2 regions of the Streptomyces sp. NRRL B-3229 genome follow, and region 2 is predicted to be linked to the other one. Evidence: riboswitches for the same ligand, from Rfam matches in the RefSeq annotation. Region 2 holds a riboswitch; the other holds the start of a gene.
The links. Region 2 has a riboswitch for glycine ahead of gcvP (aminomethyl-transferring glycine dehydrogenase). Riboswitches for the same ligand answer to the same signal wherever they lie in the genome.
Positions count from the first base shown of each region.

Region 1: another riboswitch for glycine. It lies ahead of gcvT (glycine cleavage system aminomethyltransferase GcvT); the one in region 2 lies ahead of gcvP (aminomethyl-transferring glycine dehydrogenase).

Region 1 is NZ_JOGP01000004.1:316,448-320,859, reverse strand. It holds gene glyA (serine hydroxymethyltransferase) at 1-948, opposite strand, end outside; gene gcvH (glycine cleavage system protein GcvH) at 963-1,340, opposite strand; gene gcvT (glycine cleavage system aminomethyltransferase GcvT) at 1,440-2,558, opposite strand; glycine riboswitch at 2,705-2,801, opposite strand; gene IF54_RS0108205 (AAA family ATPase) at 2,989-3,657, shown strand; gene IF54_RS0108200 (enhanced serine sensitivity protein SseB) at 3,790-4,412, shown strand, end outside.
Region 2 is NZ_JOGP01000005.1:8,695-13,106, reverse strand. It holds gene gcvP (aminomethyl-transferring glycine dehydrogenase) at 1-2,126, opposite strand, end outside; glycine riboswitch at 2,306-2,401, opposite strand; gene IF54_RS0108615 (PRC-barrel domain-containing protein) at 2,524-2,901, shown strand; gene IF54_RS0108610 (DNA polymerase IV) at 2,817-4,253, opposite strand; gene IF54_RS0108605 (MerR family transcriptional regulator) at 4,312-4,412, opposite strand, start outside.

The DNA of each region.
Region 1 (4,412 bases), on a different contig from region 2:
GCCGCCGGAGAGCACGTTGACCCCGGCCTCCCGGGCGTCGTCGGCCGTCAGGCGCTCGGCGAGGATGCGCGCGCCTTCCACCGTACGCCGCTGGCGCTCCTTGAACTCCTCGCCCGCCGCCACCTTGAAGGACACCGCCTTCGCCGCGATCACGTGCTCCAGGGGGCCGCCCTGGAAGCCCGGGAAGACGGAGGAGTTCAGCTTCTTCGCGAAGTCCTTCTTCGCCAGGATGATCCCGCCGCGCGGGCCGCCCAGCGTCTTGTGGGTCGTGGAGGTGACCACGTCCGCGTGCTCGACCGGGTTCGGGTGCAGCCCGGCCGCGACCAGACCGGCGAAGTGCGCCATGTCGACCCACAGGTACGCCCCGACCTCGTCGGCGATCCGCCGGAACTCCGCGAAGTCCAGCTGCCGCGGGTAGGCGGACCAGCCCGCGATGATCACCTTCGGGCGGTGTTCGCGCGCGAGCTTCTCCAGCTCGGCCATGTCGACCAGGCCGGTGGCGGAGTCCACGTGGTACGCGACCACGTTGAACTGCTTGCCGGAGAAGTTCAGCCGCATCCCGTGGGTCAGGTGACCGCCGTGCGCGAGGTCGAGACCGAGGATGGTGTCGCCGGGCTGGGCCAGCGCGAACAGCGCGGCCTGGTTGGCGGAGGCACCGGAGTGGGGCTGCACGTTGGCGTACTCGGCGCCGAACAGCTCCTTGAGCCGGTCGATGGCGATCTGCTCGGCCACGTCGACGTGCTCGCAGCCGCCGTAGTAGCGGCGGCCCGGGTAGCCCTCGGCGTACTTGTTGGTGAGGACCGAGCCCTGCGCCTCCATGACCGCGAGCGGAGCGAAGTTCTCCGAGGCGATCATCTCGAGCGTGGACTGCTGCCTGACCAGCTCGGCGTCGACCGCGGCGGCGATCTCCGGGTCGAGCTCGTGCAGGGGCGTGTTCAGTGCGGACATCAGGTGCAGACTCCTCAGCCGGCGGAAAAGGCGGTGTACTCGTCGGCGGAGAGCAGGTCGGCCGGCTCCTCCGCGACGCGTACCTTGAACAGCCAGCCGCCCTCGAAGGGGGCGGAGTTCACCAGCGCCGGGTCGCTGACGACGTCCTCGTTGACCTCGGTGACCTCACCGGAGACGGGGGAGTACAGGTCGGAGACCGACTTGGTCGACTCCAGCTCGCCGCAGGTCTCGCCCGCGGTCACCGTGTCACCGACCTCGGGGAGCTGGACGAAGACGACATCGCCGAGCGCGTTGGCCGCGTGCTCCGTGATGCCGACCGTCGAGACGCCGTCCTCGGCGCCCGACAGCCACTCGTGCTCCTTGCTGTAACGCAGCTGCTGGGGGTTGCTCATGGCCTGAATTCTCCTGTACGCGGGGGACTGCTGACGAAGGGGGGGACTGCGGAAGGCGTGCGTGAGCCGTGACTCCATGCTCAGCATCACCTACGGCGGTTACTTCTGGCGCTTGTAGAACGGCAGCGCCACGACCTCGTACGGCTCGTGGCTGCCCCGGATGTCCACGCCGACACCCGCCGTGCCCGGCGCCGCGTGGGCGGCGTCGACGTACGCCATGGCGATCGGCTTGCCCAGCGTGGGGGAGGGGGCGCCGGAGGTGACCTCGCCGATCACCTGGCCGTCCGCCACGACCGCGTACCCGGCCCGCGGGACGCGACGCCCCTCGGCGACCAGCCCGACGAGGACGCGCGGCGGCTCGTGGTTCGCGTTCTCCGCGGCCTCGCGCAGGGCGGCGCGGCCCACGAAGTCGCCCTCCTTCTCGAACTTCACGACCCGTCCGAGCCCGGCGTCGAAGGGGGTCAGCTCACGGGACAGCTCGTGCCCGTAGAGCGGCATGCCCGCCTCCAGACGCAGCGTGTCCCGGCAGGACAGCCCGCAGGGGACGAGACCGACGCCCTCGCCCGCCTTGGTGAGCGCCTGCCACAGCTCCACCGCGTGCTCCGGCTTCACGAACAGCTCGAAGCCGTCCTCCCCGGTGTACCCGGTGCGCGCGATCAGCGCGGGCACCCCGGCGACCGTGCCCGGCAGTCCGGCGTAGTACTTCAGGCCGTCGAGGTCGGCGTCGGTCAGCGAGGCGAGGATCCCGGGGGACTCCGGTCCCTGCACGGCGATCAGCGCGTACGCGTCCCGGTCGTCCCGCACCTCGGCGTCGAAGCCGGCCGCGCGCTCGGTCAGCGCGTCGAGGACGACCTGGGCGTTGGAGGCGTTGGCGACCACCATGTACTCGGTCTCACCCAGCCGGTAGACGATCAGGTCGTCCAGGATGCCGCCGTCGGCCTGGCAGATCATGGTGTAGCGGGCCCGGCCGACACCGACCGAGGCGATGTTGCCGACGAGGGCGAAGTTCAGCAGCTGCGCGGCCTGTGGTCCGGTCACGGTGATCTCGCCCATGTGGGAGAGGTCGAACAGCCCGGCCCGGGTGCGCACCGCGTTGTGCTCGTCGCGCTCGGAGCCGTAGCGCAGGGGCATGTCCCAGCCGGCGAAGTCGGTCATCGTGGCACCGAGGGAGCGGTGCAGGGCGTCGAGCGCGGTGTGCCGGGGTGCAGAACTGGTCATCGGACGGTCGTCTCCAGAATCCAAGGCATGACAGGCGAGGTCTTTCCTCCCCATCTGTCATCGGAACCTGAGAGGTTCGCCATGAAGGACATGGCTTGCACCGTGGGTGGGGCCACCGGCATCGGCGGCCCGCTTTTCAGATGTGCCTCGCCCGCGCGGTAACGGGGCCTGAGAGATTCAAGGGAGGGACTTGCTCCTTCGGCGCCCGGGTACACGTACCCGGGACTCTCCCGCGCGGATTCAAACGGCCGGTATGCAGTTGGCGCCGCCATCATTGCACGCCTGCGAGGCCGACGTCAGGGCCGGATCCGACGCCTCCTTCTGTAACCGGTCTGTGGCGGTACGCGTACAGAAACGCGAGAGATCATCCATTACCTTCTCTTTACGCTCGGTGGGGAGGGGTAGAACCCCCTGAACCCGGAGGAGGACGATGACGGTGAACAGGACCACCGCGTACGCGACGACCTCGGGCATCGCGCTGCCCAAGCAGCCCGCGGCGCCGGCCGTCGAGGCCCGCGGCGCTCACCCCGTCGTCCGTGACCTCCGCGAGCGCGCGGGTCGCAGCCCGCACGCCCTGCTCTTCGGTCCCCAGGACCTCGTCGTCGTCACCGGCCTGCCCGGCAGCGGCAAGTCCACGCTCATGAAGCGGGCGGTCACCGGCACCCGCGTCGACTCCCAGGACACCCGCGACCGCTGGGACGGCCGGCTGTCCCGCTTCCTGCCGTACGCCGTCTACCGCCCCCTGGTCCGGCTCGCGCACTACGCCGGACTGCGCCGCGCCCTGCGCTCCGGCGCCGGTGTGGTGGTGCACGACTGCGGGACCCAGACCTGGGTGCGCGGCTGGCTGGCCCGCGAGGCCCGCCGCCGCGGCGGCACCCTGCACCTGCTGCTCCTCGACGTCACGACGGACACCGCGCTCGAGGGCCAGCGCGAGCGCGGCCGGGGTGTCTCCCGGTACGCCTTCCAGCGGCACCGGGGCGCGGCCGCCCGTCTGATCCGCTCCGTGGAACGCGGCGACCTGCCCCCGGGCTGTGGCTCGGCGATCCTCCTGGACCGCGACGCGGCGGACGTCCTGCGCCGGATCGGCTTCACGGGCTGAGCGACCCGTCCGCCGTGACTTCGCTTCCGTGACTTCGCTTCCGTGACTCCGCTTCCCGGGACGAGCCACACATCCCGTGCACCCGCTAGCCTTTCAGCCACATCAGCGGTTCACAGCAGGCGGTCAGAACACATGGACTTCCCGGCGGATCTTCCCGCGGACTTCCCGGCACAGTCGGCACACCCCCACCCGCACGGCGGGTGGCCGGGCAACGAGCTGGAGGAGGTGCTCTCGGCCTCCCTCGGCATCCCCTCGGCCGGCGGACGGATCATCGAGGTCCTCGGCCGCAGCTTCGTCTGGGTCCCGCTGCCCAACGGCGGTGGCCCGCACAGCGGCCCCCTCGACCTGCCCACCCTGGAGATCGCCGGCCAGGCGTACGTCCCGGTCTTCAGCTCCGAGGAGCAGTTCCGCCAGGTCGTCGGCTCGCACCTGTCGTACACGATCGCCCCGGCGGTGGAGTTCGCCCGCGGTCTGCCCCCGCACGTGGGCATCGCCGTGAACCCCGACGGCGTGGTCGGTGTCCCGCTGCCGCCCGCCGCGGTCGCCGACCTCTGCCGCGTGGGCCGGACCCCGCTGGACGGCCCCAACACCGGTGGCCGCGTCAAGCTCTACGAGCCCGACTGGCAGGACGACCCGGTCGACTTCCTGGCCGCCGCCTCGGCCGAGTTCGCGGCGACCGGCGTGGTCCTCACCGCCCGCCGCTGCCTGGCCGCCATCGAGACGGCCGACCCGGTCATGTTCGTCGGCGTCGAACT
Region 2 (4,412 bases):
TTGTGCAGGTTCAGGTGCGAGACGTCGCCGCCGAAGTGCCCCGGCTTGGCGAGCCCCACCAGCGCGTTGAGGTTGGCCCCGTCGACGTACACCTGCCCGCCGGCCTCGTGCACCTGCGCGCAGATGTCGGCGACGTGCTCCTCGAACACGCCGTGCGTCGAGGGGTAGGTGATCATCAGCACCGCGAGCTCGTCCCGGTGCTGCTCGATCTTGGCCCGCAGGTCCTCGACGTCGATCTCGCCGTCCCCGGCGGTCTTCACGACGACGACCTTCATGCCCGCCATCACGGCGCTGGCGGCGTTGGTCCCGTGCGCGGACGACGGGATCAGACACACGGTCCGCTGCTCGTCCCCGTTGGCCCGGTGGTATCCGCGCACCGCGAGCAGCCCGGCCAGCTCGCCCTGCGACCCGGCATTCGGCTGGAGCGACACGTTGTCGTACCCGGTGACCTCGGCGAGCCGCTCCTCCAGCTCCCGGATCAGGGTCAGATAGCCCTCGGCCTGCTCGGCGGGCGCGAAGGGGTGCAGCTGCCCGAACTCGGGCCAGGTGACCGGCTCCATCTCGGTGGTCGCGTTGAGCTTCATGGTGCAGGAGCCCAGCGGGATCATGCCCCGGTCCAGCGCGTAGTCCCGGTCGGCGAGCCGGCGCAGGTAGCGCAGCATCGCGGTCTCGGAGCGGTACTGGTGGAACACGGGGTGGGTGAGGAAGTCGTCGCCCCGCAGCAGCGCGTCCGGCAGTGCCTCCTCGGTGGCCGCGTCCAGCGCCTCGATGTCGGCCTCGACCCCGAACGCGTCCCACACGGCGGTCACCTGGGCCCGCAGGGTGGTCTCGTCACAGGCGAGGGACACGTGGTCGGCGTCGACGAGGTGCAGGTTGACGCCGTTGCGCCGCGCGGCGGCGACGACCTCGGCCGCCTTGCCGGCCACGCGCACGGTGAGCGTGTCGAAGTAGGAGCCGTGCACGACCTCCACGCCACCGGCGGTGAGCCCCGCGGCGAGGATGTTCGCGTACCGGTGGGTCCGCCGCGCGATGGCCTTGAGCCCGTCGGGCCCGTGGTAGACCGCGTACATGCCGGCCATGACCGCGAGCAGCACCTGCGCGGTGCAGATGTTGCTGGTCGCCTTCTCCCGCCGGATGTGCTGCTCACGCGTCTGGAGCGCGAGCCGGTACGCCTTGTTCCCGTCGGCGTCCACGGACACACCCACGAGCCGCCCGGGCAGGCTGCGCGCGAACTTCTCGTGCACGGCCATGTAGCCCGCGTGCGGCCCGCCGAAGCCGATCGGCACACCGAACCGCTGCGTGGTCCCGATCGCGATGTCAGCACCGAGTTCACCCGGCGACCTCAGCAGGGTCAGCGCGAGCAGGTCGGCGGCGACGGTCACGAGCGCGCCGAGCTCGTGAGCCTGGTCGATGACGGGCTTGATGTCGCGTACGGCCCCGGAGGCCCCGGGGTACTGGAGGAGCACGCCGTTGATCTCACGGGAGGCGACCTCGGCCGGGATGCCCTGGCTCAGGTCCGCCACGACGACCTCGACACCGGTCGGCTCGGCGCGGGTCTCGATGACGGCGATGGTCTGCGGAAGGGCGTCCGCGTCGATGAGGAAGAGGCCCTTCTTGTTCTTCCCCATGCGCCGGGACAGGGCCATGGCCTCGGCGGCCGCCGTGCCCTCGTCGAGCAGCGAGGCGCCGGAGGTCGGCAGCCCGGTGAGTTCGGCGACCATGGTCTGGAAGTTCAGCAGGGCTTCCAGCCGACCCTGCGAGATCTCCGGCTGGTACGGCGTGTAGGCGGTGTACCAGGCCGGGTTCTCCATCACGTTCCGCAGGATGACGGGCGGCGTGAAGGTGCCGTAGTAGCCGAGTCCGATCATGGGGGCGAGGACCTGGTTCCGGTCGGCCAGCGACCGCAGCTCGGCCAGCACCTCGGCTTCGGTGCGCGCTCCGGGCAGCTCCAGGGCATCGGCGTTCTTGATCACATCGGGCACCGCGGCGGCGGTCAGCTCGTCGAGCGAGCCGTACCCGACGTGGGCGAGCATCTTGGCCCGGGCCTCGTGGTCGGGACCGATGTGACGCTGCTCGAACGGGATCCCCTGCTCGAGCTCTGCGAGCGGAATGCGGTGGGCGGTCATTGCGGAGGCCTCCTGGTCTGACGCGACCTTCGAGGGGTACCCCGGCGCGGGTACCCCGACGGCCTCCCCCTCTGTCATCTCAACCTGAGAGCTTCACCGGTCGCCCGAGGGGCCACCGGCTTTCACCGTCGGTGAGAGCGGAGGCCGCCGTCGACACCCGCCCTGCTTTCCAGAGTGACCTCGTCCGTGCGGTACGTGAGCCTGAGAGATTCCGGGGAGGATTTGCTCCTTCGGCGCCTCCGATGTCGTCTGGAGGACTCTCCCGCACGGGGTCGACAGCCGCTTGCAAGCCTACCAGCGAGGTCCACGATCGAGCGTTCGAGTGGCCGCCCACCCCAATGTGCTCTTTCGTAGTCTTACGACCGCTTCGGATGAGGTGCGACCAAGTGGAGGGCCCGTGCAGACCGACATCGATCCGCGCCACCTGATCGGCCGCAAGGCGTTCGACCGCAACGGCACGAAGATCGGCACCGTCGACGAGGTCTACCTCGACGACGCCACCGGGGTCCCGGAGTGGGCGGCGATACGCACCGGCCTCTTCTCACGCGACGCCTTCGTCCCCCTGGAGCCCAGCGAACTGGTCGAGGGCAACCTGAAGGTCCCCTACGACCGCTCCCTGATCAAGGACGCCCCCGACTTCGGCGTGGGCCGCCACCTCTCCCCGGCCCAGGAACTCCAGCTCTACCACCACTACGGCCTGGACCTCGCCCCACCACCACCGCTGCCGGACCGCTCCTTCGGCAAGATCGCAGGCCCGGAGGACGTGGAGCCCTGAGACCCCGGCACACCCTTCCGCTCGACCAACGGCAACGGCTCGGCGACCTCCAGCGCAGGATCGTCGACAGGAAACGTCCGCACCCGCCCCGGAGGGGACTCCGGCGTCTCGAACCGCACGGTCACCCGCCCCACCCCGCTCCCCTGAACCCACCCGTGCCCGTACTCGGCATGCCGCACGTCGTGCCCGGCGACCCACCGCCGCTCGACCGCCGGCTCCCGCCCCTCGACCGGCACGTCATCGGCGACCTCCTCCACGGCGTGATCGTGATGCGCCTCCCCCGCGGCCTGGGCGAACAGATCCTCCTGAGTGAAGTCGGCGAGCCCCGAGACCCCGACCCCCAGCAACCGCACGCCCCCGGTGGAGTCCACCCCCTCCAGCAACCGCAGAGCGGCCTCCCGCACCACCGCGGGGTCGTCCGTGGGCCCCCGCAGCGTCTCGGACCGCGTCAGGGTCGAGAAGTCGTACCGCCGCACCTTCAACACGATGGTCCGCCCCGACAGTCCGGCCCCCCGCAACCGCCGCACACACCGGTCCGCCAGCCGCTGCACCTCGAGCCCGACCCGGACCCGGTCATGGATGTCCACGTCGTACGTGTCCTCCACCGACACCGACTTCGTCTCCCGCTCCGCCACCACGGCCCGCTCGTCCCGCGCCAGCGCCATCGCGTACAGGCCGTGCCCGTGCGCCTTCCCCAGCAGCCGTACGAGCTCGTCCTCCCCCGCCTCCACGATCTCCTCGACGGTGTGGATCCCGGCCCGACGCAGATGGTCCCCCGTCGCCGGCCCGACCCCCGGCAGGGTCCGCACCGACATGGGCCCCAGCAGGGCCCGCTCGGTCCCCGGCTCGATCACCACCAGCCCGTCCGGCTTGGCCTGCTCGGAGGCGATCTTCGCGAGCATCTTGGAGGCGGCGAGCCCCACGGACCCGGTGAGCCCCGTGACGGCCCGTATGTCGGCCCGCAGCCTCGCTCCGGCCAGCCGGGCCGACCCCTCGTCCCAGGCCGCTCCACCGGCCTCCAGATCGACGAACGCCTCGTCCAGGCTCAGCGGCTCCACGAGCGGCGACAGCTCCCGCAGCAGCCCCATCACCTGCTCGCTGATCGCCTTGTAGAACCCGAAGCGCGGCACGAGATACGCGGCGTTCGGCGCGAGCCGTCTCGCCTGGGCCATGGGCATCGCCGAGTGCACCCCGAACACCCGGGCCTCGTAGGACGCGGTGGCCACCACACCCCGCGGCCCCAGCCCGCCCACGACGACGGCCTTCCCGCGCAGACTCGGCTTGGACGCCTGCTCCGCCGAGGCGTAGAAGGCATCCATGTCGAGATGCAGGATCGTGGGCGCTTTTCTCACATGTCCGATGCTGCCCTACACCACTGACAATGCCCCGCCGGGACAGCGGGGCAGGACCTCAGACAGCCCGGTTGCGCCGCCGCGCCAGCTCGTCCGCGGGGTTGCTCCCGACGAGCGTCTCGCCGGTGTCCACCCGCTCCCCGTGCAACTGCGACAGCG